DNA from 3 places in the Streptomyces fradiae ATCC 10745 genome. Region 1 is predicted to be linked to each of the others. Evidence: predicted binding sites of a transcription regulator. Region 1 holds the regulator's gene; each other region holds the start of a gene.
What was found. The regulator HrcA, encoded in region 1, represses chaperone genes, less so after heat shock. The targets are predictions, from matches to a motif close to TTNGCACTCNGNNNNNCNGAGTGCNAA.
Positions count from the first base shown of each region.

Region 2: groES (co-chaperone GroES) is a predicted target of HrcA. The motif match lies at 8,493-8,519, and genes of this name have one in related genera.
Region 3: groL (chaperonin GroEL) is a predicted target of HrcA. The motif match lies at 8,661-8,687, and genes of this name have one in related genera.

Region 1 is NZ_CP023696.1:2,016,785-2,026,408, forward strand. Features, by position in the region: gene CP974_RS09105 (16S rRNA (uracil(1498)-N(3))-methyltransferase) at 1-35, opposite strand, end outside; gene CP974_RS09110 (nitronate monooxygenase) at 32-1,105, opposite strand; gene dnaJ (molecular chaperone DnaJ) at 1,457-2,596, opposite strand; gene hrcA (heat-inducible transcriptional repressor HrcA) at 2,597-3,613, opposite strand; gene CP974_RS09125 (MBL fold metallo-hydrolase) at 3,990-4,727, shown strand; gene CP974_RS09130 (DUF3097 domain-containing protein) at 4,739-5,548, shown strand; gene hemW (radical SAM family heme chaperone HemW) at 5,676-6,908, opposite strand; gene CP974_RS09140 (AMP-dependent synthetase/ligase) at 7,120-9,009, opposite strand; gene lepA (translation elongation factor 4) at 9,305-9,624, opposite strand, start outside.
Region 2 is NZ_CP023696.1:4,115,911-4,125,534, reverse strand. Features, by position in the region: gene CP974_RS18595 (sigma-70 family RNA polymerase sigma factor) at 1-253, opposite strand, end outside; gene CP974_RS18590 (response regulator transcription factor) at 502-1,113, opposite strand; gene CP974_RS18585 (WhiB family transcriptional regulator) at 1,482-1,796, shown strand; gene CP974_RS18580 (LysR family transcriptional regulator) at 1,829-2,770, opposite strand; gene CP974_RS18575 (MOSC domain-containing protein) at 2,880-3,587, shown strand; gene CP974_RS18570 (SDR family NAD(P)-dependent oxidoreductase) at 3,855-4,628, shown strand; gene CP974_RS18565 (LysR family transcriptional regulator) at 4,757-5,644, opposite strand; gene CP974_RS18560 (YybH family protein) at 5,756-6,160, shown strand; gene groL (chaperonin GroEL) at 6,291-7,919, opposite strand; gene groES (co-chaperone GroES) at 8,038-8,346, opposite strand; gene CP974_RS18545 (polysaccharide deacetylase family protein) at 8,600-9,517, opposite strand.
Region 3 is NZ_CP023696.1:3,011,257-3,020,880, forward strand. Features, by position in the region: gene CP974_RS13265 (MarR family winged helix-turn-helix transcriptional regulator) at 69-524, shown strand; gene CP974_RS13270 (MFS transporter) at 554-1,951, shown strand; gene thpR (RNA 2',3'-cyclic phosphodiesterase) at 1,964-2,545, shown strand; gene CP974_RS13280 (aldo/keto reductase) at 2,887-3,885, opposite strand; gene CP974_RS13285 (hypothetical protein) at 4,091-4,600, shown strand; gene CP974_RS13290 (hypothetical protein) at 4,625-4,843, opposite strand; gene CP974_RS13295 (alanine/glycine:cation symporter family protein) at 5,160-6,602, opposite strand; gene groL (chaperonin GroEL) at 6,876-8,498, opposite strand; gene CP974_RS13305 (cold-shock protein) at 9,194-9,397, opposite strand.

The sequences.
Region 1 (9,624 bases):
GTCAGGTCGTCGGCGACGAAGACGGGGGCGGTCATGAGGCACCTTCCACGGCCAGCGCGGAGACGGCCGACCGGAGTTCGCAGTGGAGTACGTCGACGAGCTGCCCGGCGGGCAGTTCGCGGGCCAGCCGGTGGCCCTGCCCGGCCCACAGGGCCATGCCCTGCGGGTCCTGGGCGCGTGCGGCGGCCTTGCGCAGCCCGCTGGTCAGGTGGTGCACCTCGGGGTAGGCGGCCGGGGCGTACGGCCCGTGCTCCCGCACGAAGCGGTTGACCAGGCCGCGGGCGGGGCGGCCGGAGAACGCGCGGGTCAGCTCGGTGTGGGTGAACAGCGGATCGGTGACGGCCCGCTTGTGCAGCGGGTCGGCGCCGGACTCGGGGCACACCAGGAAGGCGGTGCCGAGCTGGGCGGCCTCCGCGCCCGCCGCGAGGACGGCGGCGATCTGGGCGCCGCGCATCAGGCCGCCGGCGGCGAGCATCGGCAGCCGCACCGCCTCGCGGATCCTGGTGATCAGCGTCAGCAGGCCGGTGCCGCACGTCCCGGCCTCCGGGTCGTCCCGGTGGGTGCCCTGGTGGCCGCCCGCCTCGACGCCCTGGACGCACACGGCGTCGGCGCCCGCGCGCTGCGCCGCGCGCGCCTCGTCGGCGCTGGTGACGGTGACGACCGTGCGGGTGCCCGCGCGCGCGAGGGCGGCCACCGTCTCGGGCGCGGGGCAGCCGAAGGTGAACGACACGACCGGTACGGGGTCGTCGAGGAGGATCGCCAGCTTGGCGTCGTAGCCGTCGTCCCGGCCGCGGTCCGGGTCGCCGAGCGGCGTGTCGTACCAGGTGGCCTCACCGGCGAGCTGCTGGCGGTACAGGTCGACGGCGGCGGCGTCCGCCTGGCCCGGCTGCGGCATGAAGAGGTTGACGCCGAAGGGGCGGGCGGTGAGCCCCCGGACCCGCTGCACCTCCTGGTACATGCCGTCGGCCGTCTTGTACCCGGCCGCCAGGAACCCGAGGCCGCCCGCCTCGGACACGGCGGCGACGAGCTCCGGGCAGGAGGCGCCGCCGGCCATGGGCGCCTGCACGATCGGGTACCGGCAGAGATCGGTCAGCGCGGAGGACATGGACGCATGGTGTCACGCCCCCGCGCCCCCATCGAATCCGCGCCGCGAAGCCCCGGGCGGGGTACGGGCGGGGCACCCGCGGGGGCTTCGGAGCGGCCCGCGGTGGACGGCCCGGACCACGGGGCGCCCCCCGTACGGGCGGGTGCCCCTGGCCGGTGCGGACGCTGCCGGCGCCGCGGCCGCGCGGCCGGGGCGGGTGCCGGCCGTACGGCGCGCAGGGCGGAGCCGTACGGCCGGGGCGGTCCGGGCGGGGGCCGTACGGCCGGGGCGGCCTGGGCGGGGCCGCGCGGTCGGGGCGGGCGCGCGTCGGCCCCGGCCTCGGGGGCCGGGGCCGACGGGGCGGCGGTACCGCTAGCGGCCGTTGAAGGCGTCCTTCAGGCGCGAGAACAGGCCCTGCTGGCCCGGCGCGAACTGGCCCAGCGGCCGCTCCTCGCCGCGCAGCTCCGCCAGTTCCCGCAGCAGGCGCTCCTGCTCGGCGTCCAGCTTGGTGGGCGTCTGGACCTCGACGTGCACGACGAGGTCGCCGCGCCCGCCACCGCGCAGGTGCGTGACGCCCCGCCCGTGCAACGGGATCGACTGGCCCGACTGCGTGCCCGGACGGATGTCGACCTCCTCCAGGCCGTCGAGCGTCTCCAGCGGCACCTTCGTGCCGAGCGCGCCCGCCGTCATCGGGATGGTCACCGTGCAGTGCAGGTCGTCGCCGCGCCGCTGGAAGACCGGGTGCGGCAGCTCGTGGATCTCCACGTACAGGTCGCCCGCCGGGCCGCCGCCGGGGCCGACCTCGCCCTCGCCGGCGAGCTGGATGCGCGTGCCGTTGTCCACACCGGCCGGGATCTTGACCGTGAGCGTCCGCCGGGAGCGCACCCGGCCGTCGCCCGCGCACTCCGGGCACGGCGTCGGCACGACCGTGCCGAAGCCCTGGCACTGCGGGCACGGGCGGGACGTCATGACCTGGCCCAGGAAGGACCGCGTCACCTGCGAGACCTCACCGCGCCCGCGGCACATGTCGCAGGTCTGCGCCGACGTGCCGGGCGCCGCGCCCTCGCCGGAGCACGTGGTGCACACGACGGCCGTGTCGACCTGGATCTCCTTCGTCGTGCCGAACGCGGCCTCGTCGAGCTCGATCTCCAGCCGGATCATGGCGTCCTGGCCGCGGCGGGTGCGCGACCGGGGGCCGCGCTGGGACGCCGTACCGAAGAAGGCGTCCATGATGTCGGAGAAGTTGCCGAAGCCGCCCGCGCCGAAGCCCGCGCCCGCGCCGGCCCCGCCGGACGAGGACATCGGGTCGCCGCCGAGGTCGTAGACCTGCTTCTTCTGCGGGTCCGACAGCACCTCGTAGGCGGCGTTGATCTCCTTGAACCGCTCCTGCGTCTTCGGATCGGGGTTGACGTCCGGGTGCAGCTCGCGGGCGAGCCTCCGGAACGCCTTCTTGATCTCGTCCTGGGACGCGTCGCGGCGCACGCCGAGTACGGCGTAGTAGTCCGTGGCCACTTACGACTCCGCCAGGATCTGTCCGACGTAACGTGCCACTGCGCGTACCGCTCCCATCGTTCCGGGGTAGTCCATGCGGGTCGGTCCGACCACGCCGAGTTTGGCGACCGCCTCGTCGCCCGAACCGTAGCCGACCGCGACGACCGACGTGGAATTGAGCCCCTCGTGGGCGTTCTCGTGGCCGATGCGCACGGTCATGGCGGGGTCCGTCGCCTCGCCGAGCAGCTTGAGGAGCACGACCTGCTCCTCCAGCGCCTCCAGCACCGGCCGGATGGTGAGCGGGAAGTCGTGCCCGAAGCGCGTGAGGTTGGCGGTGCCGCCGATCACGAGGCGCTCCTCGGTCTCCTCCACCAGCGTCTCCAGCAGCGTGGAGAGCACCGTGGAGACCGTCCCGCGGTCCTCCGGCTCGAAGGACTCGGGGAGGTCCTGCACCAGCCTGGGCACGTCGGCGAACCGCCGCCCCACGACCTGGCTGTTCAGCCGGGCGCGCAGGTCGGCGACGGACGTCTCGCCGAACGGGGCGGGGCAGTCGACCATCCGCTGCTCCACCCGCCCGGTGTCCGTGATCAGGACGAGCATCAGCCGGGCCGGGGCCAGCGACAGCAGCTCCACGTGGCGCACCGTGGACCGGGTCAGCGAGGGGTACTGCACCACCGCGACCTGGCGGGTGAGCTGGGCGAGCAGCCGGACCGTGCGGCCCACGACGTCGTCCAGGTCGACCGCGCCCTCCAGGAAGTTCTGGATGGCCCGGCGCTCCGGCGGCGACAGCGGCTTGACTCCGGCGAGCTTGTCGACGAAGAGGCGGTAGCCCTTGTCCGTGGGGATGCGTCCGGCGCTGGTGTGGGGCTGGGCGATGAAGCCCTCCTCCTCCAGCACCGCCATGTCGTTGCGGACGGTGGCCGGTGACACGCCGAGCTTGTGGCGCTCGGTGAGCGCCTTGGAGCCGACGGGCTCCTCGGTGCCGACGTAGTCCTGGACGATGGCGCGCAGGACCTCGAGTCTGCGTTCACTGAGCACGGCGCGCACCTCCAGTTCGTTCCGGTCCTGCTCCGGTCGGCTGACGTCTGCTGGCACTCACCGTGTCCGAGTGCCAATCATCCCCGCCGCCAGTGTACGGCGCCGGGGTCGATGCCTGGCAAGGGCGGCGTGGCGAGCGCGACGGCGAGCGGGGCCGCTCACCTGCCGTGCGGTGCCGGAAGCCACCTGCCGTGCGGTGCCGGAAGCGCGGTGCTGCCGGGCGCGCGGCGGCGTGCGGCCGGGCGCCACCGGGCGCGCGGCGGCGGTGGCCGGTCCCGTGGCGGGACGGGTGGCCGGTCCGCTCGCCCCACGCGGCGGCGGTGGTCGGCCCGCTCGCCGGGCGCGGCGGGCGGGTGCTTGCCGATAGCGTCGCGGTATGGACGTCGCTTGGGAAGAGTACGGGTGGGAGCGGCTCGCCCCCGGAGTGGGGCGCAGGAGGCTCCCCGGCTGGGACGCGACCGTCGGCCTGGTGGTGGGCGAGGACGCCGCGCTGCTGTTCGACGCGGGTTCCACGCTGCGGGAGGGGGCCGGGATCCGGGCCCAGACGCGGGGGCTGCTGGGCGGCCGGCGCGTGACGCACATCGCACTGAGCCATCCGCACTTCGACCACGTGCTGGGGGCGGCGGCCTTCTCGGGCGCGCAGGTGTTCGGCGCGGTCGGGCTGGACGAGGTGCTGGTGCGCGAGCGGGAGGAGCTGCGGGCGGACGCCGTGCGGTGGGGCGTCCCCGAGGACGAGGCGGGCGAGGCCGCGGACGTCCTGGTGCGCCCGCACCACCTGGTGTGCGCGGAGTGGACGCTCGACCTGGGCGGCCGGCAGGTGATGCTGGCCGACGCCGGTCCCGGCCACACCGGCCACGACCTGGTGCTGCTGGTGCCGGGCGCGGCCGGGGACGCCCCGCCGGAGGTGGTGTTCTGCGGGGACCTGGTGGAGGAGTCGGGCGAGCCCCAGGCGGGGCCCGACGCGTTCCCGGCGCTGTGGCCGGCCGCGCTGGACCGGCTCCTGGCGCTGGGCGGCGAGGACGCGGCGTACGTGCCGGGGCACGGCGCGGTGGTGGACGCGGCGTTCGTCCGCGCCCAACGCGATGAGCTGGCCCGCCGGTTCGCCGTGTCGTAGCGTCTGGTCGCATGCGCGCCTACGACTCCGACCTGACCCCTCCGTGGAAGAAGCCGGCCGCCGTGCCGGAGGTGCCCGCCGAGCCGGACCTGGTGGTCGAGGAGGCCGGTACCGGGTTCTGCGGGGCGGTGGTGGGGTGCGAGGCCGGCGCGGTGACGCTGGAGGACCGGTTCGGCAAGCGCCGGGTCTTCCCGCTGGCGCCGCGCGGCTTCCTGCTGGAGGGCCGCCCGGTGACCCTGGTCCGGCCGACCGCCGCCAAGCCGGTGCGGCCGTCCCGTACGGCCTCCGGGTCGGTCGCCGTGCCGGGTGCGCGGGCGCGGGTCGCGCGGGCGGGGCGGATCTACGTGGAGGGGCGCCACGACGCGGAGCTGGTGGAGCGGGTGTGGGGCGACGACCTGCGGATCGAGGGCGTCGTCGTGGAGTACCTGGAGGGCGTCGACGACCTGCCCGCGGTCGTCCGGGACTTCCGCCCCGGCCCGGACGCCCGGCTCGGGGTGCTGGTGGACCACCTGGTGCAGGGGTCCAAGGAGGCCCGGATCGCCGCGTCGGTCACCGACCCGCACGTGCTGGTGGTGGGGCATCCGTACGTGGACGTGTGGCAGGCCGTGAAGCCGTCGGCGCTGGGCATCCCGGCGTGGCCGGCCGTGCCGCGCGGCCAGGACTGGAAGACCGGGGTGTGCCGGGCGCTGGGCTGGCCCGAGAACACCGGCGCGGCCTGGCGCCACATCCTGGGCCGGGTCCGCTCGTACCGGGACCTGGAGCCGGAGCTGCTGGGCCGGGTCGAGGAGCTGATCGACTGGGTGACGGCGCCGCCGTCGTAGCCGGGGCCCTCGTGTCCGGGCCGGTCGCCGTGGCCGGGGACCTCGTGTCCGGGCCCGCCGCCGTGGCCCGTCCCGCGTGCGACGGCCGGACGTCCGGCCGCGTCGCCGGGCCCCGGTGGCGGCCCCCTCAGTCGACCAGGTCGCGCACCACCGCGTCGGCGAGGAGCCGGCCGCGCAGGGTGAGGACGGCCCGGCCCCCGGCGTACGGGCCCTCCTCCAGCAGCCCGTCCGCCACCGCGCGCCCCGCCGCCGCCAGCCCCGCCGGGCGGAGCAGCGCCAGGGGCGCCCCGTCGCGCAGCCGCAGCTCCAGCAGGACGCGCTCGACGCGCCGGTCCTCCTCCGTCAGCACCTCCCGCCCCGCGCCGGGCGAGCGGCCCTCGGCGAGGGCGGCGGCGTAGGCGCCGGGGTGCTTGGCGTTCCACCACCGGACGCCGCCGACGTGGCTGTGCGCGCCGGGCCCGGCGCCCCACCAGTCGGCGCCGCGCCAGTACAGCTCGTTGTGGAGGCAGCGGGCCGCCTCCGAGGTGGCCCAGTTCGACACCTCGTACCAGGTGAACCCGGCCTCGGCCAGCACGGTGTCCGCGATCAGGTACCGGTCGGCGTGCGCGTCGTCGTCGGTCATCGGCACCTCGCCGCGCCGGATGCGCCGGGCCAGCCCGGTGCCCTCCTCGACGATCAGCGCGTACGCGGAGACGTGGTCGGGTCCGGCGCCGATCGCGGCGTCGAGGGAGGCCCGCCAGTCGTCGTCGCTCTCGCCGGGGGTGCCGTAGATCAGGTCGAGGTTGACGTGCTCGAACCCGGCGGCGCGGGCCTCGGCGACGCAGCGCTCGGGGCGGCCGGGCGTGTGGGTGCGGTCGAGGACCTTCAGGACGTGCGGGCGGGCGCTCTGCATGCCGAAGGAGATCCGGTTGAAACCGCCCTCGCGCAGCTCGGCCAGGTAGGCCGGGTCGACGGACTCCGGGTTGGCCTCCGTGGTGACCTCGGCGTCCTCGGCGAGGCCGAACTCGTCGCGCACGGCGCCGAGCATGCGGACCAGGTCGCCGGCGGCGAGCAGCGTGGGCGTGCCGCCGCCGACGAAGACGGTCCGCACCGGCCGCGGGTCGTCGCCGAGGACCTTGCGGGCGAGCCGGACCTCGTCGGCGAGGGTCGCCGCGTAGTTGTCGCGGGAGGCGAGGACGCCGCCGGAGCCGCGCAGCTCGGTGGCGGTGTACGTGTTGAAGTCGCAGTAGCCGCAGCGGGTCGCGCAGTACGGCACGTGCAGGTAGAACCCGAGCGGCCGGTCCGCGCGCCCGTCGAGGGCGGACGGGGGCAGGGCCCCGTCCTCGGGCACGGGCTCACCATCGGGCAGTACGGAAGGCATGGGGTCCATTGTCCGTCACCGCCGCCGGTGCGCGGCGCGGCGGCGGTGACGGGCGGGCGGCGGTCGGCGGGCGGGGCGACGGGCCAGGCGACCGGCCGGGCGCCGGGGTGACGGCGGGCGCCCCCGGCCGGGCGCGCCATGCCTGGCGGGCGCCCCTCGGACGGGGACTCCGGCTCGGGCCTGGCGGACGCCCCTCGGGCGGCACTCCGGCTCAGGCCTCGCGGGCGCCCTCGTACATCTCCTCGATGAGGTGCTGGTACTCCCGCTCCACCACGGGCCGCTTCAGCTTGAGGCTCGGCGTCAGCTCGCCGTGCTCCACGTCGAGGTCGCGCGGCAGCAACCGGAACTTCTTGATCGTCTGCCACCGCTGCAGGCCCGCGTTGAGCCGGTCCACGTACCCCTGGACCATCCCCTGGACCTGCGGCGTCGCCACCAGCTCGGCGTACGGCAGGCCGCCGATGCCCTGCTCCTGCGCCCAGCCCTGCAGCGCCGCCTCGTCGAGCGCGATGAGCGCGGTGCAGTAGTTCCGGTCGGCGCCCAGGACGACGATGTTGGAGACGAACGGGCACAGCGCCTTGAAGTGGCCCTCGATCTCGGTCGGCGCGATGTACTTGCCGCCCGACGTCTTGAACAGGTCCTTCTTCCGGTCGGTGATCCGCAGGTACCCGTCCGGGGACAGCTCGCCGATGTCGCCGGTGTGGAACCAGCCGTCCGGCTCCAGCACCTCGGCCGTCTTGTCGGGCAGCTTGTGGTAGCCCTGCATGATGCCGGGGCCGCGCAGCAGCACCTCGCCGTCGTCGGCGATGCGCACCTCGCAGCCGGGCAGCGGCTTGCCGACCGTGCCGGTGCGGTAGGCCTCGCCCGGGTTCACGAAGGACGCGGCGGAGGACTCCGTCAGGCCGTATCCCTCGAGGATGTGGATGCCGGCGCCGGAGAAGAAGTAGCCGATCTCCGGGGCGAGCGCGACCGAGCCGGAGACCGCGGCGCGCAGCCGCCCGCCGAAGGCGGCGCGGAGCTTGGAGTAGACGAGGACGTCGGCGACCTTGTGCTTCGCGGTGAGGCCGAGCGGCGCCTTGGCCTGACCGGTGCGGCGGAAGCTGTCCTGGGTGGCCTTGGCGTAGTCGCGGGCGACTCCGGCGGCCCACTGGAAGATCTTGTACTTGGCCGGGCCGCCGGCCCGCGCCTTGTTGGCGACGCCGTTGTAGACCTTCTCGAAGATCCGCGGCACGGCGGCCATGTAGGTCGGCTGGACGACCGGCAGGTTCTCGATGATCTTGTCGACGCGGCCGTCGACGGCGGTGACGTGGCCGACCTCGATCTGGCCGGAGGTCAGGACCTTGCCGAAGACGTGGGCGAGCGGCAGCCACAGGTACTGCACGTCGTCCTCGCGGACCAGGCCGGTCGCCGCGATGGCCTTCGCCATGTACGACCAGTTGTCGTGCGGGAGGCGCACGCCCTTGGGGCGGCCGGTGGTCCCGGAGGTGTAGATCAGCGTGGCGAGCTGGTCGGCGGTGATGGCGCCGACCCGCTCGCGGACCGCCTCGGGGTGCTTCTCCAGGTAGGCCCGGCCCCGCTTCTCCAGGTCCTCCAGGGACAGCACCCAGCCCTCCGGGTCGCCCTCGGCGGGCGCGGCGGCGGCGGAGTCGACGACCACGACGTGGCGCAGCTGCGGCAGCTCGGCGCGGCGCTCGCGGGCCTTCGCCAGCTGGACGGCGTCCTCGGCGATCAGTACGCGGCTCTCGGAGTCGGAGAGGATGAACGCGGACTCCTCCGCGTTGGTCTGCGGGTAGATCGTCGTCGTGGCGGCGCCGGCGCACATGACGCCCAGGTCGCTCAGGATCCACTCGACGCGCGTGGCGGAGGCGAGGGCCACCCGCTCCTCGGGCTCCACGCCGAGGTCCACGAGCCCGGCGGCGATCGCGTAGACCCGGTCGGCGGCCTGGGCCCAGCTCAGGGACTTCCAGTCGTCCGGCCCCTGACCGGTGGAGGACGGCACCGGGTAGCGGTACGCCTCCGCGTCCGGGGTCTTCGCCACCCGCTCGAAGAGAAGGCTCGCCACCGTGGGCGGGCGGTTCTCGATCTGGGTCTGTGTGTCGCTCACGGCGTCCTCCGGCGGGCCTGGCAGATGCCGCACGCGGGCGTGCGGGCACTTCACTGCTGCGGGAAAAGCGGGTCAACGGCTGGTCTGTTTAACTCGCGAGTAACCACCGAGCGGGATCAGGGTAGAGCGCCGCCGTCCGCTGCGTAAGGGGCTGTGAAGGCGTGCTTCATACCCGGTTCATAACGAATGCGGGCGCCGGCGAAGACGGCGGGCGCCCGTCCGGCATCCGGACGGGCGCCCCCGTGCAGCGGACCACCGGGGGCGGGACCCGAAGGCCCCGGCCCCTCCGGCGGTCCTACTTCTTGCCCTTGCCCGCCGACTCGTCGCTGGACAGCACCGCGATGAAGGCCTCCTGCGGGACCTCCACGGAGCCGACCATCTTCATCCGCTTCTTGCCTTCCTTCTGCTTCTCCAGCAGCTTCCGCTTACGGGAGATGTCACCGCCGTAGCACTTGGCGAGGACGTCCTTGCGGATGGCGCGGATCGTCTCGCGGGCGATCACCCGGGAGCCGATGGCGGCCTGGATCGGCACCTCGAACGCCTGCCGCGGGATGAGCTCGCGCAGCTTGGCGACGAGCCGCACGCCGTACGCGTACGCCGCGTCCTTGTGGGTGA
Region 2 (9,624 bases), 2.1 Mb from region 1:
TGTCCTTGTAGCGGGGCAGGGCCATGAGGACGGCGACGCAGACCTCCTGCGCCAGGTCCTCCACGAAGTGGCGGGCGTCGCCGGGGAGCCGGCTCAGCCGCGTGCGGCAGTAGCGCAGGGCCAGGGGGTGGACGTGGGCCAGGAGGTCGTGCGTGGCCTGCTCGTCGCCCTCCACCGCGCGGTGCACGAGCGACCCGATCGCCCCCGGCCCGGCGGGGGGCGTCGGGGGGGCCGGCGTCTGGTCGTCGCGCATCGGTCCATGGTGCCCTGGCCGCATCGGCTCCGAGGCACCGCGTCCAGCCTTGTGCACCGAAGCGTTATGAGCAGGTGCGCCGGAAGTCATCTCCTGCGCCCTCCCCTCCCGCTCGATCGACTCGTCCCCGAGGAACTCCACCCCTCAAGGATGCGGCATCGCGCAGGAAACAGACATCGGGCCTGCGCCGCCCCGTCCGCCGGCCGGCGGACGGGGACCGAAACGGCCACGTCGCGGCCCGTGGCCCGCTACCGCACCAGGCCCCAGCGGAACCCGAGCGCGACCGCGTGGGCCCGGTCGGAGGCGCCGAGCTTCTTGAACAGGCGGCGGGCGTGGGTCTTGACCGTGTCCTCGGAGAGGAACAGCTCGCGCCCGATCTCGGCGTTGGACCGGCCGTGGCTCATGCCCTCCAGCACCTGGATCTCCCGGGCCGTGAGCGTCGGCGCCGCGCCCATCTCGGCCGAGCGCAGCCGCCGCGGGGCGAGCCGCCAGGTCGGGTCGGCGAGGGCCTGGGTGACCGTGGCCCGCAGCTCCGCGCGCGAGGCGTCCTTGTGCAGGTAGCCGCGGGCGCCGGCGGCGACGGCGAGGGCGACGCCGTCGAGGTCCTCGGCGACCGTGAGCATGATGATCCGCGCGCCGGGGTCGGCCGAGAGCAGCCGGCGGACGGTCTCCACCCCGCCCAGGCCGGGCATGCGCACGTCCATCAGGATCAGGTCCGAGCGGTCGGCGCCCCAGCGGCGGAGGACTTCCTCGCCGTTGGCCGCCGTCGTGACGCGCTCGACACCGGGCACGGTGGCGACGGCGCGGCGGAGCGCTTCTCGGGCAAGCGGGGAGTCGTCGCAGACGAGAACGGATGTCATGGCCGTCCTCCGCAGCTGATGCGCGTCACCTTGGGCCTCCAGGCTGGTTACGAATCGTCACCTGTGCGGTTGACGCCCTCGGACGGCTGCCCGAGCGCTTCTTCTTTCAACCGCCTCCGCACTCTCAACGATGGTCACTCGAAAGAGTTACGGGTCGGCGCACCACCCCACCACGCTGCGTGAGGAGGCGCGTACAGAGCAGAGCACCGCAGGTCACCGCCGCTCCACACAGAGCTATGCCCCATTTAGCGGCTTTTCCTTCCCTTTGGCGGTGTCTGTAGCTAGATTCGCAATGAGTCATATTTACATCTACTGCGACAAGTAGTCCGCTCAGTAAGCTCAGTACCGGCATCAAGGGGACATGCGCCATGGCAGATTTCTCCCGCCTTCCCGGACCCAACGCCGACCTGTGGGACTGGCAGTTGCTCGCGGCCTGCCGGGGGGTCGACAGTTCGCTGTTCTTCCACCCGGAGGGAGAGCGCGGCGCGGCACGGAGCGCGCGTGAGAACTCGGCGAAGGAGGTCTGCATGCGCTGCCCGGTGCGCGCGGAGTGCGCGGCCCACGCGCTGGCCGTGCGCGAGCCCTACGGCGTATGGGGCGGCCTCACGGAGGACGAGCGCGAGGAGCTCATGGGCCGGGCGCGCACCCGGCTGGTCACCTCGTCGACGGCGGGACACCACTGACGCGCGCCGTCCGCGCGAACTGAAGGAACGTTTCAGCAAGGCCCTGCGCGGCCCCGTGCGGCGCCCGCCGGACCCAGGTCCTGCGCGCGCGTGGCGGCCTCCGCCAGGCGGTCCAGGGTGGCGGCGACGGCCGGTACCTGCGCCAGGTCCGGCAGGGTGAGCGCGACGATCTCCCGTTCCACCGGCGGCTCCACCGCGACCGTGCGGGCCCCCCTGGGCCGTACGGACTCGACGGCCAGCTCCGGCAGGACGGCGACGCCGAGGCCCGCCCCGACCAGGCCCACCACGGCCGGGTAGTCGTCGGTGGCGAAGTCGATGCGCGGGGTGAACCCGGCGTCCTCGCACACCTCCACCAGCTGGCGGCGGCAGCGCGGGCAGCCCGCGATCCACGGCTCCCCCGCCAGGTCGCCGATGGCCACGGCGTCCGCGCCCGCGAGCCGGTGGCCCTCGGGGACCAGGCCGACGAGCCGGTCGGTGAGCAGCGGCCGGACGACCAGGTCGTCCCACTCGGCACCCCCGCCCGCGTACCGGAAGGCGAGCGCGATGTCGCAGTCGCCCTCGCGCAGCATCTCGACGGAGCGCGGCGGCTCGGCCTCCACGAGGGAGACCCGGGTGCCGGGGTGCGCCGCGCGCAGCGCCGCGAGGGCGGTCGGCACCAGGGTGGAGCTGCCGCTCGGGAAGGACACGAGCCGGACCCGGCCGGCGCGCAGGCCCGCGATGGCGGCGACCTCCTCCTCGGCGGCGGTGAGCCCGGCGAGGATGCCCGCCGCGTGCCGTACGAGCGCCTCGCCGGCCTGCGTGAGGCGCATCTCGCGGCCGGTGCGGATGAGCAGCGGCGTGCCGGCCGACGCCTCCAGGGCCTTCATCTGCTGGCTGACGGCCGGCTGTGTGCACCCCAGCTCGCGGGCGGCGGCGGAGAAGGAGCCGGTGGCGGCGACGGCGCGCAGGACACGGAGGTGACGGGCTTCGATCACCCCTCGACTATAAGGCTCGCTTTAGCTCGGCAAGGAATGCCGTGCGAATTCTTTGATGACCGGGCCGGGCGGTGGCCGCTAGCGTGCCGCCATGAGTGAGATCACGGCGATGCGGGTGCTGACGGTCAACGCGGGACGCGCCCGGAAGGCGGACTACACCAACGCCCCGAGCGGCGAGACGGGCATAGCCAAGGTCCCGGTGGAGGGGGCCGTACGGGTGGCGGACCCCGGGCCCAAGGGCGTCGGCGGCGGGGGCGTGGCCGGGGACGCCGTGTGCGACCGGCGCCACCACGGGGGTTCCCACCAGGCGGTGTACGCCTTCGCGCGGGAGGAGCTGGACCGCTGGGAGCGGGAGCTGGGGCGCCCGCTGGCGAACGGCTCGTTCGGCGAGAACCTGACCACGCTGGGCGTCGACGTGGACGGGGCGCTGCTCGGGGAGCGCTGGCTCGTCGGCGCCTCGCTGGTGCTGGAGGTGACGGACGCGCGGGTGCCGTGCCGGACCTTCGCGGGGTGGCTGGGCGAGCGCGGGTGGGTGCGGCGGTTCACCGAGCGGGGCGCGCCGGGGGCGTACCTGCGGGTGGTGGAGCCCGGTGAGATCCGGTCGGGCGACCGGGTGGAGGTCGTGCACCGGCCGGACCACGGGGTGACGGTGGCGCTGGCCTTCCGGGCGCAGACGACGCGGCGCGAACTGCTGCCGGAGGTGCTGGCGGCGGGCGCCGCGGCCCACCCGGAGCTGCGGGAGGCGGCACTGAGGTACGCGGCGGGCACGGGCGGGGCGGGCGGTGAGGGGGGCGCCGTCGCGGAACCGGTTGCCTGACGGGCCGGGCGGTCGCGGGGCCGGGGGGCGGGCGGCGGGCGGTCGCGGGGCCGGGCGGCGGGCAGGGCCGGGGGGCGGTGGCCGGGGGGGCGGGCAGGGCCGGGTGGGGCCGGGGGGCGGGCGGTCGCGGGGCGGTGGCCGGGCGGCGGGCGGTCGCGGGGCGGGCGGTCGCGGGGTCGGGGCCGGGGGGGGCGGGGCGCCGGACGCGCGGGCCCGCCGCTGCGGGCGGTGCCGGTGGGGAGGCGGCGGGGCACTAACGTGCCGCGTATGACGAGTGCACTGATTACTGGCGCGACCGCGGGTATCGGGGCCGCCTTCGCGCGGCGGCTGGCGGCCGACGGCCATGACGTGGTCCTGGTCGCCCGCGACGCGGAGCGGCTCCGCGAGCAGGCGACCGAACTGCACGACCGGCACGGCGTCGAGGCGGAGGTGCTGTCGGCGGACCTCGCCGAGGACGCGGGCATCGCGGCCGTGGAGGCGCGGCTCGCCGACCCGAAGCGGCCGGTGGACCTGCTGGTCAACAACGCCGGCTTCGGCAACAAGGGCCGCTTCCTCGAAGTGGGGATGGCCGACGAGCTGCGCATGATGAAGGTGCACTGCGAGGCGGTGCTGCGGCTGACGGCCGCGGCGACGGCCTCGATGCGGGAGCGGCGGCGGGGCGGCGTGGTCAACGTGGCCTCCGTCGCCGCCTTCGTGCCGCGCGGGACGTACGGGGCGTCGAAGGCGTGGGTCGTGCAGTTCACCCAGGGCGCGGCGCGGGACCTGGCGGGCAGCGGGGTGCGGCTGATGGCGCTGTGCCCCGGTTTCGTCCGGACGGAGTTCCACCAGCGGGCCGGGATGGGCACGGACGGCATCCCGGGCTGGATGTGGCTGGACGCCGACAAGGTCGTGTCGGACGCGCTCGCGGACCTGGCGCGCGGCCGGACCCTGTCCGTCCCGGACCCGCGCTACAAGGCGCTGATGGGCGTGGTGAAGCTGACCCCGCGCGGCCTGCTGGGCGGCATCAGCTCCCGCGCGGGCCGCAAGTACGGACCCCGGTAGGCGCGCCTCCGGCGGGGGCGCACGCCGGCGCGCAGGGCGGGGGCGTACGGCGCGTACGGGCCGGCACGTACGGCGGGCGCGTACGGGCCGGCGCGCAGGGCGGGGCCGGCGGCGGGCGCCCGGGGCGGTCAGCCGGCCGGCCGGCCGAAGGCCCTGCGGCCGTGGGCCAGGAAGGCGCGGACCGCCGGGGCGGGGGCGTCCTTCCAGACCAGGGCCAGCAGCGCCGGGTCGCGGGCGTCCTCGATGACGCGGGAGGTGAGCCGGTCGCCGTACGCGGCGGCCATCGACTCGCTGAGCACGGCGACGCCCAGTCCGCGCGCGGCCAGGTCGGCGACGGCGTCCGCCGCGCCCGCCTGGAGGGTGAGGGCGGGCCGTACGCCCGCGTCGGCGCAGGCGCGGTCGAGGACGGCGCGCAGGCCGGTGCCCGGCGGCATGCAGACGACCGGATGGTCGGCGAGGTCCCGCAGGGCGACGCCCGGCCGCTCCGCCAGGGGGTGCCCGGCCGGGACGGCGACCACGAGCCGCTCCCGGACGAGGACGTGCGCCCGCAGCCCCTCGGGGGGCGGGTCCGGGGTGCCGACCAGCGCCACGTCCAGGGTGCCCGCGCGGACGGCGTCGACCAGCAGGTCCGAGTCCGCCTCCCGCAGCAGGACCTCCACTCCGGGGTGCGCCTCGTGGAAGGAGGCGAGCGCGTCGAACAGCGGGGTGATCGTGCAGCCGACGACCATCCCGAGCGCGAGGCGGCCCCGGACCAGGCCCGTGACCTCGTCCACCGCCCGGCCGAGCGCCCCGGCGGCGGCGAGCGCGGCGCGGGCGTGCGCCAGGGCGGCCTCCCCGGCGGGGGTGAGCGTGGCGGTGCGGGTGGAGCGGTCGAACAGCTCCGCGCCCAGCTCCGTCTCCAGTCTGCGGATCTGCGCGCTGACGCCGGACTGGCTGATGTGCACCCGCTCGGCGGCGCGGGTGAAGTTCCGCTCCTCGGCGACCGCGACGAAGTACTCCAGCTGCCTGAGCTCCATGACCGCTGATTCTAGTTTCCAGCGCGAACATGCGTTGGACTTCTGATCGCCGGCTGGCGAGGCTGGACGGGACGCCGAAAGCCGGCAGCCGGAAGTCAGGAGGAACGCGCCATGCGAGAGCGGGACGAACGGGATGAACGGGTCGATCCGTACGAGCGGTACGAGAAGGCCGTGCGGCCCGAGGACCTCACCCGCCTGTTCGTGGAGCGGTCGAACGCCGGGGACGCGACCGGGGTGGCGGCGCTCTACGAGGAGGGCGCCGTGATGGCGTACCCGCCGGGGCGCACGACGGTCGGCCGGGAGGCGATCCGGGCGCTGTGGGAGCGGGTGCTGGCGGACCGGCCCCGCTTCGAGCCGGAGCCGCCGCTGCCCACGCTGGTCGGCGGTGACCTCGCGCTCACCTCGACGCCGCCGCGCGACGGGGCGGGGGCGCGGGCTCAGGTGGTGCGGCGCCAGCCCGACGGGAGCTGGCTGCGGGTGCTGGACCAGCCGGAGTTCACCCCGCCGCGCGCCTGAGCCGGGCCCGGCCGGCCGGGCGGGAGAACGGGCGAGGCCCGGTGCCCCCCTCGGGGGGCGCCGGGCCTCGTCGTGCGGGGCGCGCGGGGACGGCTCGGGGCCGGGTCCGCGCGGACCGGGAGGGGGAGCGTCAGTGCGAGTGACCGTGGCCGTGGCCGTGGCCCGCGTCCGCCGGCTCCTCCTCCTTCTTCTCCACCACGAGGGTCTCGGTGGTGAGGAGGAGGGAGGCGATCGACGCGGCGTTCTCCAGCGCCGAGCGGGTGACCTTCACCGGGTCGATGACGCCGGCCTTGACCAGGTCGCCGTACTCGCCGGTGGCGGCGTTGAAGCCCTGGCCCTTGTCGAGCTCGGCGACCTTCGAGGTGATGACGTAGCCCTCGAGGCCGGCGTTCTCGGCGATCCAGCGCAGCGGCTCGACGGCGGCGCGGCGGACGACGGCGACACCGGTGGCCTCGTCGCCCTCCTTGCCCAGGTTGTCCTCGAGCACCTTGACGGCGTGAACCAGCGCGGAGCCGCCACCGGAGACGATGCCCTCCTCGACCGCGGCGCGGGTCGCGGAGATGGCGTCCTCCAGGCGGTGCTTCTTCTCCTTCAGCTCCACCTCGGTGGCGGCGCCGACCTTGATGACGCACACGCCGCCGGCGAGCTTCGCGAGGCGCTCCTGGAGCTTCTCGCGGTCCCAGTCCGAGTCGGTGGTCTCGATCTCACCCTTGATCTGGGCGATGCGGCCGGTGACGTCCTCGGACTTGCCGCCGCCGTCGACGATCGTGGTGTCGTCCTTGGTGACGGTGACGCGGCGGGCGGTGCCCAGCACGTCCAGGCCGACCTGGTCGAGCTTGAGGCCGACCTCCTCGGCCACGACGGTGGCGCCGGTGAGGGCGGCCATGTCGCCGAGCATCGCCTTGCGGCGGTCGCCGAAGCCGGGGGCCTTGACCGCGACGGCGTTGAACGTGCCGCGGATCTTGTTGACGACCAGCGTGGAGAGGGCCTCGCCCTCGACGTCCTCGGCGATGATCAGCAGCGGCTTGGAGCCACCGGACTGGATGATCTTCTCCAGGAGCGGGAGCAGGTCCGCGATGGCGGCGATCTTGCCCTGGTGGATCAGGATGTACGGGTCGTCGAGGACGGCCTCCATACGCTCCTGGTCGGTGACCATGTACGGCGACAGGTAGCCCTTGTCGAACGCCATGCCCTCGGTGAAGTCCAGCTCCAGGCCGAAGGTGTTGGACTCCTCGACCGTGATGACGCCGTCCTTGCCGACCTTGTCCATGGCCTCGGCGATCAGCTCGCCGACCTGCTGGTCCTGGGCGGACAGCGCGGCGACGGCGGCGATGTCGGACTTCTCGTCGATCGGGCGGGCCGTGGCGAGCAGCTCGTCGGAGACGGCCTTGACCGCGGCGTCGATGCCCTTCTTCAGGGCGGCCGGGGAGGCGCCGGCGGCGACGTTGCGCAGACCCTCGCGGACCAGCGCCTGGGCCAGGACGGTGGCGGTGGTGGTGCCGTCACCCGCGATGTCGTTGGTCTTGGTCGCCACCTCCTTCACGAGCTGGGCGCCGAGGTTCTCGTACGGGTCCTCGACCTCGACCTCGCGGGCGATGGTGACGCCGTCGTTGGTGATGGTCGGCGCACCGAACTTCTTGTCGATGACGACGTTGCGACCCCTGGGGCCGATCGTCACCTTGACGGTGTCGGCAAGCTTGTTGACGCCGCGCTCAAGGGCGCGACGGGCGTCCTCGTCGAACTTCAGGATCTTCGCCATGGGAGCGATTCAGCCCTCTCGGTACTGGATGGAGAAAGAACGGCGCCCCTCGCCGCCCGGCGCACGTGCGGCAGCACAGCAGCGGGGGCCAGGGGCGCGGTTCACGGCACGTGGTGGATTACTTCTCGACGATCGCGAGCACGTCGCGGGCCGAGAGGACGAGGTACTCCTCGCCGCTGTACTTCACCTCGGTGCCGCCGTACTTGCTGTAGAGCACGACGTCGCCGGTCTTGACGTCGAGCGGCAGGCGCTCGCCGTTCTCGAAGCGGCCCGGACCGACGGCCAGGACGACGCCCTCCTGGGGCTTCTCCTTCGCGGTGTCCGGGATGACCAGGCCAGAGGCCGTGGTCTGCTCGGCGTCGAGCGGCTGGACCACGATGCGGTCCTCGAGCGGCTTGATGGCAACCTTGGAGCTGGTGGTCGTCACGATCCGACCTCCCCCTTCGGAGATCTCACGGGGTCAACTGTCTGAGGTGGCGACCAGGTGGATCCGTCGTCGCGGGTGCCGGACCTGCCCGTCGCTGTGTTGGCACTCTCCTGCGGGGAGTGCCAGAGCCGAGACTATGACCGCGGTTAGCACTCGGTCAAGCGGAGTGCCAGTCGACGACCGCGCGCCGCGCCCGGACCCGCACTGACGTGCGACGACGGAAGCCGGGTCGCCGGCCGCCGGGCGCGGCGTCTCACACGTAGTCCTCCAGGCGGGCCACGGCGTACCCGCGCTCGGTGATGGTGTCCATGGCCCGGCGGATCATGTCGGCCATCGACCCCTTCCACTCGCCGCGCCCCCGGAAGTGGGTGAGCACGATGTCGCCGGGGTGCAGGTCGCGGTCCCACTCGCGCCACTCCATGCGGTCCGGGAACGCCTCGGCCGACCACAGCGGCACCGCCTTGATGCCGCACGCGCGGGCGGCGCGCAGCGTGTCGGAGTCGTAGTTGCCGTACGGCGGGCGGAACAGCGTGGGGCGCTTGCCGAACTGCCGCTCGATGGTGTCCTGCTGGCCGCAGATCTGCCGCTTCTGCTCCTCGTACGACAGCGCCGGCATGTACGGGTGGGTCAGCGTGTGGTTGTGCAGGGCCACGCCGAGGCCCTGCATGCGCTTGAAGTAGCCGTAGTCCTCCTTGACCAGGTAGTCGCTGAGGAACGCGCTGTACGGGATGTCCAGCTCCGCCATCATCCGCAGCAGCTCGGGGTCCTTGTCGGAGCCGTCGTCGATGGTGAGGAAGACGACGCGGTCCTTGGTGGGGACGGTGGTGAAGACGGGCGGGAGGCTGGGGTCGCCGACGCCGAAGCCCTTCCGGAAGGTGATCTCCGGTTTGACCTCGGGCGGGTCGGGGGGCAGGAGCGGCGTCTGTTTCAGGCCCCAGCGGCGGGCGACGGCGGCCCGCTGCGCCTGGGCCTTGCGGAACCTCTCGACGTACGCCCCGAGCGCGCCGGACGCGGTCTCCGGCCGGGCCTGCGGGGCCTGCTCGCCCCGCCCCCCGGCCGCCGGGGCCTGGCCGGTCCCGGCGCCGCCCTGGCCGGGCGGGGCGCCGGGGGCGGGGGTGCCCTCCGCCGCGCAGGCCGTGCCGAGGGCGGCGACGAGGAGGGCCGCGACCACCCCGAAGCCGGCGCGGGTACGGGCCTGGGCCCCGGTACGGGTCCGGGTCCGGGTCTGCGCCCTGCTCCGCGCCTGCGCCCTGGTCCGGGCTCGCGTCCGTGTCCCGG
Region 3 (9,624 bases), 990 kb from region 1:
CTCACCACAGGCGCCGGTCGGATCATCGGACTGGTCTTTAGACAGAGTAATGAGTTAGGCTAAAGAACATGCCTGACCTGTCCCACGGCCACCCCGGCGGCGACGACGCCGACGCAGCCGCTGTGAACGCGCTCCGCTCCGCCGTCATGCGGCTGTCCCGGCGGCTGAAGCACCAGCGCGTCGACGAGTCGCTGAGCCCCACCGAGATGTCGGTGCTCGGCACGCTCGCCCGCTGCGGCTCGGCCACCCCCGGCGAGCTGGCCCGCAAGGAGCACGTCCAGCCGCCGTCCATGACGCGCATCGTCGCGCTGCTGGAGGCCAAGGGACTGGTGAGGCTGGAGCCGCATCCGGACGACCGCCGCCAGAAGGTGGTCAGCCAGACCGAGCGGGCCGAGGCCATGCTCGAGGAGTCCCGCCGCAGGCGGAACGCCTGGCTGGCCTCCCTCGCCGAGGGTCTGGACGAGGACGAGTGGGCCAGGCTGCGCGCCGCCGCCCCCGTACTGGAGAAGCTCGCGCACCTGTAGGACGACCCGAGCCGAGGAGGCGACCCCTTTTGAGTACGGGAACCGGAGAACTCTCCGCCCCCGGACACAACCCCCACCCCGCCGACCGCACCACCCGCGCCCCGCACCGCGCCGCAGGCGGCACGTTCGCCTCGCTGAAGGTACGGAACTACCGCCTCTTCTTCACCGGGGCCATCGTCTCCAACACGGGGACCTGGATGGCCCGCATCACCCAGGACTGGCTGGTCCTGAGCCTCACCGGCTCCGCCGCCGCCGTCGGCGTCACCACGGCGCTGCAGTTCCTCCCGATGCTGCTGTTCGGCCTGTACGGCGGAGTGATCGCCGACCGGTACCCCAAGCGGCGCCTCCTCGTCCTGAGCCAGGGCGCCCTCGGCCTGTGCGGCATCGCCCTCGCCGTGCTCACCCTCTCCGGGCACGTCCAGGTGTGGCACGTGTACCTGGTGGCCTTCCTGCTCGGCATGGTCACCGTCGTCGACAACCCGGCCCGCCAGTCCTTCGTCTCCGAGATGGTCGGCCCCGACCAGCTCCGCAACGCCGTCAGCCTGAACTCGGCGAACTTCCAGTCGGCCCGCCTCGTCGGCCCCGCCGTCGCCGGTCTGCTGATCGCCTCCGTCGGCAGCGGCTGGGCGTTCCTCGTCAACGGCCTGTCGTTCCTGGCCCCCCTGGCCGCGCTGCTGATGATGCGGCCCGCCGAGCTGCACCCCACCGCCCGCGTCCCGCGCGGCAAGGGCCAGCTCCGGGAGGGCCTGCGGTACGTCGCCGGGCGCCCCGACCTGATCTGGCCGATCGCCCTGGTCGGCTTCATCGGCACGTTCGGGTTCAACTTCCCGATCTGGCTGACCGCCTTCGCCGACGGCGTCTTCCACGTCGGACCCGGCATGTACGGCCTCCTCAACACCCTCATGGCCGTCGGCTCCCTGGCGGGCGCCCTGCTGTCGGCCCGGCGCGGCACGTCCCGGCTGCGGCTGCTGATCGGCGCCGCCGCCGTCTTCGGCGTCCTGGAGATCGCCGCCGCGATGAGCCCCGGCTTCTGGCTGTTCACGCTGCTGCTGGTGCCGATCGGCATGTTCGGGCTGACCGTGAACGTGACGGCCAACTCCTTCGTGCAGCTCGCGACCGACCCCGAGATGCGGGGCCGGGTGATGAGCCTCTACATGATGGTCTTCGCCGGCGGTACGCCGCTGGGCGCGCCGCTGCTGGGCTGGGTCACCGACACGTACGGCGCCCGCGTGGGCTTCGCGACCGGCGGCGCCGTGTCGCTGGCCGCCGCCGTCGTGATCGGCGCGCTGCTGTCCCGCTCGACCGGGCTGCGGATGCGGGTGGAGCTGCGGCCGGGCCGCCGCGTACGGCACCCGCAGGTGCGTTTCGTGCCCCGCGCGGGGCGTGAAGGGCGTGAAGAGGGCGCCCGCCTCGCCGCCACGGCGTGACAGACTCGCCGTATGAGGCTTTTCGCCGCCGTACTGCCGCCGCCCGCGGCGGTCGAGGAACTGGCCGCCCTGGTGGGGGAGCTGCGGAGGATGCCGGGCGCGGACGCGCTGCGCTGGACGGGCCGCCCGAGCTGGCACTACACGCTGGCGTTCATGGGCGAGGTGGACGAGGCCGTCCTGCCCGAGCTGTCGGAGCGGCTCGGCCGCGCCGCGCACCGCACGCCGCCGTTCCCGCTGCGCGTCCACGGGGGCGGGCGGTTCGGCCGCCGCGCCCTGTGGGCCGGCGCGGCGGGCGGCCTCGACGACATGCGGCTGCTCGCGGAGCGCTCCGACGCGGCGGCCCGGCGCTCGGGCGTCGCGATGGAGGAGCCCCGCCGGTACCAGCCCCACCTCACGCTCGCCCGCAGCCGCGCCGACGCGGACCTGCGGCCGTTCGTCGAGGCGCTGGAGCACTTCCGGGGTAGCCGCTGGGAGGTCGCCGCGCTGGACCTGGTCCGCAGCAACCCGCCCGCCCCCGGGGTGCCGGGCGAGGCGCCCCGCTACGAGACGCTCGCCACGTGGCCCCTGGGCGGGCCGGCCCCGGGGGCCGGTTAACCTCGAAGGGTGGACCCGAAGACCCGTAACCGCGTCATGGCCGCCGTGCTCGTGCTGATGTTCGCCGTCGTCGCCGTGGCGGCGGCAGCAGGCCGGTAACCCGCCCGCGCCGCCCCCGCCCGCGCGACGCGCCGGCCCGCGCCCGGCCCGCCCGCACGCGCCCCCGTACGCGGCCCGCCCGGATCCGTACGCACTCCGTACACGCCCGGCCCCGGGCGGGGGCCCGGCCTGACGGGCGTCCGGACCCCCCGCCCCGTACGCCGGTGCCAGGCCCTACGAGCCGGGGCCCCGCGAGCCTGGAGCCCCGCGCCAAGGCGCCCGGCCGCGGGCGGCACCTCGCCTTACCAGGCGAACGCCTCCGGGGACGGTCCCGGACCGGGGAAGACGCGGTCCAGTTCGGTCAGGACCTCCTCCGTCAGTTCGAGCTGCGAGGCCCGCACCGCCGAGGCGAGCTGGTCCGTCGTGCGCGGGCCGACGATCGGGCCCGTGACACCGGGGCGGGTGAGCAGCCACGCCAGCGCCACCTCGCCCGGCTCCAGCCCGTGCTTCTCCAGCAGCGTCTCGTACGCCTGGACCTTCTCCCGCATGTCGGTGTCCCTCAGCGCGTCCGCCGACCGGCCCGACCGGGCGCGCGGCGACGCGCCGCCCTCGCGCTCCTTGCGCAGGACGCCGCCCAGCAGGCCGCCGTGGAGCGGTGACCAGGGGATGACGCCGAGCCCGTAGTCGCGGGCCGCCGGGATGACCTCCATCTCGGCGCGCCGCTCCGCCAGGTTGTACAGGCACTGCTCGCTGACCAGACCGACCATGCCGCGCCGCGCGGCGGCCTCGTTGGCCTGCGCGATCTTGTAGCCGGGGAAGTTGCTCGACCCCGCGTACAGCACCTTGCCCTGCTGGATCAGTACGTCGATCGCCTGCCAGATCTCCTCGAAGGGCGTCCGGCGGTCGATGTGGTGGAACTGGTACAGGTCGATGTAGTCCGTCCTCAGCCGCTTGAGGCTGCCCTCGACGGCCCGCCTGATGTTCACGGCGGACAGCCGGTCGTGGTTGGGCCAGACCTCCCCGTCGGGCGCCATCGAGCCGTACACCTTCGTGGCGAGGACGACCTTGTCCCGCCGGCGGGAACCGCCCGCGAACCAGGAGCCGATGATCTCCTCGGTGCGGCCCTTGTCGTCGCCCCAGCCGTAGACGTTGGCCGTGTCGAAGAAGTTGACACCGGCGTCGAGCGCCGCGTCCATGATGGCGTGGCTGTCCGCCTCGTCCGTCTGGGGTCCGAAGTTCATCGTGCCGAGGACGAGTCGGCTGACCTTGAGTCCGGTGCGTCCGAGCTGCGTGTACTTCATGGGAGACAAGCCAACGCCTTGGAGCCCACTCCATGCAAGGCCGCCTCCGGCCCTCCGGCCATACGGCGCGAAGGGGGGGGCCGGTCGGCCGGTGGGGTGGTTCCGGGGGCGGGTGGCGTAGCCCCGCTTTCGCGGGGGGCGGGAGCCTTCGAGGGTGGTGGGGACGGACCGGAAGGCTCACGGAGGGGAGGCGGGGATGGCTCGCATGGCGGTCTGGCGATGGGCGCTCGTCGGCTCGCTGCTGCCGCCGCTCCTCGTGGCGGTGATGCTCCTGTCGCTGCCCTCCGCCCCGTCCGCCGCCGCCGACGGCGCGGGCGCCGGGGCCCTCACCCTGTCCGTCACCGTCAACGGGCTGCCTGGCCGCGCCGCCGAGGACCGCGGCGTTCCCGCCGGCCACCCCGTCGTCAAGCGGTACGTGGTGACGAACCGGTCCGGCGCCGACCTGCACCGCGTCACCGTCACCGACCCGGCCGCCCCCGGCCGGGCCCTGGTCTGCCCGGGCGGGCCCCGCTTCCGGCTGCGGGGCATGGCCGGCGTCGTCTGCACGTCCCGCGTCCCGGCCGCGCCAGGCCGCCACACCACCACGGCCCGCGTCCGCGCCGACATCCCCTCCGTGGGCCTGCGGCCGACGGCCAGCACGACCACCGGCTACCGGGGGGTCGGCGGCGCCTCCGTGGCCGTGCCCTCGGCGGGGAGCGCGCCGCCCCCACCGTAGGCGGCCGGCCGCTCCCCGCCGCCGTCACTTCCGCGCCCCCTCCAGCGCGGCGGCCAGCCGGACCGCCGTGTCCAGGTTGCACCGGCCCAGCTCCACCAGCGGATACGGTGCCTCGCTCGTGACCGTCACCAGGTCCACCCGCAGCGACGGCAGGACCACACCGACCCTGAGCAGCTCGTCCCGCAAGCGGTCCACCGTCTCCTCCGCAGCCCGCAGCCGCTCCGCCATGGCACGCACCTCCATACGCTCTGTGAACGATCTCCCTACACAGCGTGGTCAATGAGGGGGCGCCCTGAACGGAGTCGCCGCCCCGACAACCCCATCTGACTAACCGGACTTGCGCGGCGGCCCCCGCGCCCCCGCCCGGCCGCCCCGCCGGGAACGCCCGAGGGCGGCGGCTCCGGGTGGGAGCCGCCGCCCTCGGGACGGAACGCGCGGGCGCGGGACCGACCGGCGGCGACCGGTCAGGCGCGGGGCCCGTCAGACGCGGGGCCCGTCAGACGCGGGGCCCGTCAGACGCGGGGCCCGTCAGTCGCAGGGCCGTCAGTCGCAGGGCCTGTCAGGCGACGCGGTCGCGGCCGGCCTCGTCGGGCCAGCACTCGACACCGGTCAGGTCCGGCAGGCGGCTCGCCGTGAACACCGGGTCGCGGCCCTCGCGGCGCTGCGCCTGGTAGTCCTCCAGCAGGCGGAAGGCCACCACCGACAGCGGGACGATCGCCGCCAGGTTGACCAGCGCCATGAAGCCCATGAAGACGTCCGCCAGGTTCCACACGACGCTGACCGTGCCGAGCGCGCCGAGGAAGACGGTGACCAGGACGAGCGTCCGGTACGCGGGCAGCGCCCAGCGCTTGGTCGTCATGTACTCGATGTTCGACTCGCCGTAGTAGTAGTTCCCGATCAGCGTCGAGAAGCACAGCATGAAGACGACGACGGTCAGCGCGTGGCCGGCCCAGGCGCCGAGCGTGGACTCCAGCGCGGACTGCGTCAGGTCGGCGCCCTGGCGGCCGGCCAGCGTCGGGTTGGTCGTCAGGATGATGAAGGCGGTCATCGTGCAGATCAGCAGGGTGTCGAAGAAGACGCCCAGCGCCTGTACGAGGCCCTGCTTGACCGGGTGGGTGACCTCGGCGGCGGCGCCCGCGTTGGGGGCGGAGCCGAGACCGGCCTCGTTGGAGAACATGCCGCGCCGGATGCCGTTCTGGATCGCCGCGCCGACGGCGCCGCCCGCGACCTCGCGGAAGCCGAACGCCCCGCCGACGATGTCCGCGAACACGCGCGGGATGTCGCCGACGTTCAGCAGGACGACGATCGCGCCCAGGACCAGGTACAGGATCGCCATCACGGGCACCAGCCACTGGGTGACCGAGGCGATGCGGCGCACGCCGCCGAAGATGACCAGACCCAGCAGGAGGGCGACGGCCGCGCCGATCACCGGGGCGAGCCCGTCGGCGCTCTCGGCGCCCAGGGAGCCGCTGACGACGGCGGTGATGGTGTTGGACTGCACGGCGTTGAAGACGAAGCCGAAGGTCACGGTGATCGTCACGGCGAAGAGCAGGCCCAGCCACGGCTTCTTGAGGCCGCGCCGCATGTAGTACGCGGGGCCGCCGCGGTACGTGCCGTCCTCGTCGCGCACCTTGTACAGCTGCGCCAGCGTCGACTCGACGAACGCGGAGGCCGCGCCGACGAGGGCCATGACCCACATCCAGAAGACCGCGCCGGCGCCGCCGAGCGTGATCGCTCCCGCGACACCCGCGATGTTGCCCGTACCGACGCGGGCCGCGGCGGAGATGGTGAAGGCCCCGAACGACGAGACGGGCTTGCCGCCGCCCCCTGCGGACTCGGGCGCCGGGTCCTTCAGCACGCGGAACATCTCGGGAAGGAGCCGGATCTGCACACCGCGGGACCGCAGGGTGAACCAGAGGCCCGCGAGCACGACGACCGGAATGAGCAGATAGGTCCAGAAGACGTCGTTGACGTCGACGATCAGGGAGTCGAGGGTCTGCACGGGATTCCTTGTGGGGTCGGCTGCACAAGGGCCTCCCACCCGGGGAGACCCGCCCCATCGTCACATGAACAGACAATCAGCCGTAACCACGCCCGGCTTTAAGTGAAATGCCCCACTCTGCCCCTGTGTGCCTCGGTACCTTCTCCGGTCAGCCCCGGACGAACGACCCGGACGACTCCGTACGGAACGAGCCCGGACGGCGAAAGGGGCGGTACCCCCGCACCGGGGGTACCGCCCTCTGACGTCCTACTGGACTGGTCCGATCCGCGAGGATCAGAAGTCCATGTCACCGCCCGGCATGCCGCCGCCGGCCGGCGCGGCGGCCTTCTCCGGCTTGTCGGCGATGACGGCCTCGGTGGTGAGGAACAGCGCGGCGATCGACGCGGCGTTCTGCAGCGCGGAGCGCGTCACCTTGGCCGGGTCGATGATGCCCTCGGCGACCAGGTCGACGTACTCGCCGGTCGCGGCGTTGAGGCCGTGGCCCGGGGTGAGGTTGCGGACCTTCTCCACCACGACGCCGCCCTCGAGGCCGGCGTTGACGGCGATCTGCTTGAGCGGGGCCTCCAGGGCGGCCTTGACGGCGGCGGCACCGGTGGCCTCGTCGCCGTCCAGCTCCAGCTTGTCGAAGACGGCGGACGCCTGGAGCAGGGCCACGCCACCACCGGCGACGATGCCCTCCTCGACGGCGGCCTTGGCGTTGCGCACCGCGTCCTCGATGCGGTGCTTGCGCTCCTTCAGCTCGACCTCGGTGGCGGCACCGGCCTTGATGACGGCCACGCCGCCGGCCAGCTTCGCCAGGCGCTCCTGGAGCTTCTCGCGGTCGTAGTCCGAGTCGGAGTTCTCGATCTCGGCGCGGATCTGGTTGACGCGGCCCTGGACCTGCTCGCTGTCGCCGGCACCGTCGACGATCGTCGTCTCGTCCTTGGTGATGACGACCTTGCGGGCGCGGCCCAGGAGGTCCAGACCGGCGTTCTCCAGCTTGAGGCCGACCTCCTCGGAGATGACCTGGCCACCCGTGAGGATGGCGATGTCGCCGAGCATGGCCTTGCGGCGGTCGCCGAAGCCCGGGGCCTTGACGGCGACGGACTTGAACGTGCCGCGGATCTTGTTGACGACCAGCGTGGAGAGCGCCTCGCCCTCGACGTCCTCGGCGATGATCAGCAGCGGCTTGCCGGACTGCATGACCTTCTCCAGCAGCGGGAGGAGGTCCTTCACCGCGGAGACCTTGGAGTTGACGATGAGGATGTACGGGTCCTCGAGGACGGCCTCCATGCGCTCCATGTCGGTCGCGAAGTACGCCGAGATGTAGCCCTTGTCGAAGCGCATGCCCTCGGTGAGCTCGAGCTCCAGACCGAAGGTGTTGGACTCCTCGACGGTGATGACGCCTTCCTTGCCGACCTTGTCCATGGCCTCGGCGATCAGCTCGCCGATCTGGGTGTCGGCGGCGGAGATGGACGCGGTGGAGGCGATCTGCTCCTTGGTCTCCACGTCCTTCGCCTGCTCCAGCAGCGCACCGGAGACGGCCTCGACGGCCTTCTCGATGCCGCGCTTCAGGGCCATCGGGTTGGCGCCGGCGGCGACGTTGCGCAGGCCCTCGCGGACCAGCGCCTGGGCGAGCACGGTCGCGGTGGTCGTACCGTCACCGGCGACGTCGTCCGTCTTCTTGGCGACTTCCTTGACCAGCTCGGCGCCGATCTTCTCGTACGGGTCCTCGAGCTCGATCTCCTTGGCGATGGAGACACCATCGTTGGTGATCGTGGGGGCGCCCCACTTCTTCTCGAGGACGACGTTGCGACCCTTGGGGCCAAGGGTGACCTTGACGGCGTCGGCGAGCTGGTTCATCCCGCGCTCGAGACCGCGCCGTGCCTCCTCGTCGAACGCGATGATCTTGGCCATGTGAAGTGGTCCTCCCGGACTGGGGTGGATTGCTCCGGACCGCGCTGGCGCCCGCGACGGACGGCCCGTGTGCCGTGTGGTTCCTTGCCCCACACGCCCCTCGGGCCTCACCGACGAGGTCCTTCGTTGTCACTCTCATGCGCAGAGTGCTAACGCCAATGATTAGCACTCGCCCTAGGAGAGTGCAAGCGCCTCACGGCGGCACGGGCCCCGGCAAGCCGGTTTCCGGCGCCCTGCCGGACCCGCCCGCGCCGCGCGCGCCGTCCGGAATGTCCGCTTCCGCAGGCGCGTACGCCCCCCGTGACCCCGCACACCAGGACGCGGTCCCCTCCAGCGGGCCGAGGCGCGCACCCGCCGGGGCGCGGAGGCGTCCGACGGGACGCGGAAGCGTCCGCCGGGGCGCGGAGGCGCCGACGGACCAAAGGGCGCATCCACCGGACCAAGGGGCGCATCCACCGAGCCGAGAGCCGCACCCACCGGGCGAGGGCCTCACCCGCCGGGCCGGGCGGGCGCCGTCAGCCGGGGCCCGACCCCCGGAGCCCCCCGCACACCCCCACCACCCCCGGGGCGCCCCGAGCGCCCCCGCCGCCCGCCCGGGGCGCACCCGGCCGCTCCAGGTCCCGGACAGGCCGGAGGGCCCGCACCCCTCAGGGTGCGGGCCCTCCTTGAATGCCGTTGGCCGGAACGCGTCGTGCCTAGACGGCGATCTTGACCATGTCCGCCTGCGGACCCTTCTGGCCCTGCGAGATCTCGAACTCGACCCGCTGGCCCTCCTCCAGGGTGCGGTAGCCATCCATCTGGATCGCGCTGTAGTGCACGAAGACATCCGCACCACCGTCGACCGCGATGAAGCCGTACCCCTTCTCCGCGTTGAACCACTTGACGGTGCCCTGAGCCATGCCTAACTCCCCTATTACTGGCCCTTGCACAGGACCGCACTTCGCGGACCCGGGTCAGACCTCGCCCACTGACAGGGGTGGGCGTGCGCCGGAACGCGTCGACCGCGGCTGAATGTATCTGCCCAACTGCCCTCTGCAACAGGTCAATCGGACGAGAAATCCGAGCACGGGTGAACGGAAAAGGCGGCCGGAATCGGCGGAATCCAGGGCAAGTCGGGCCGACAAAA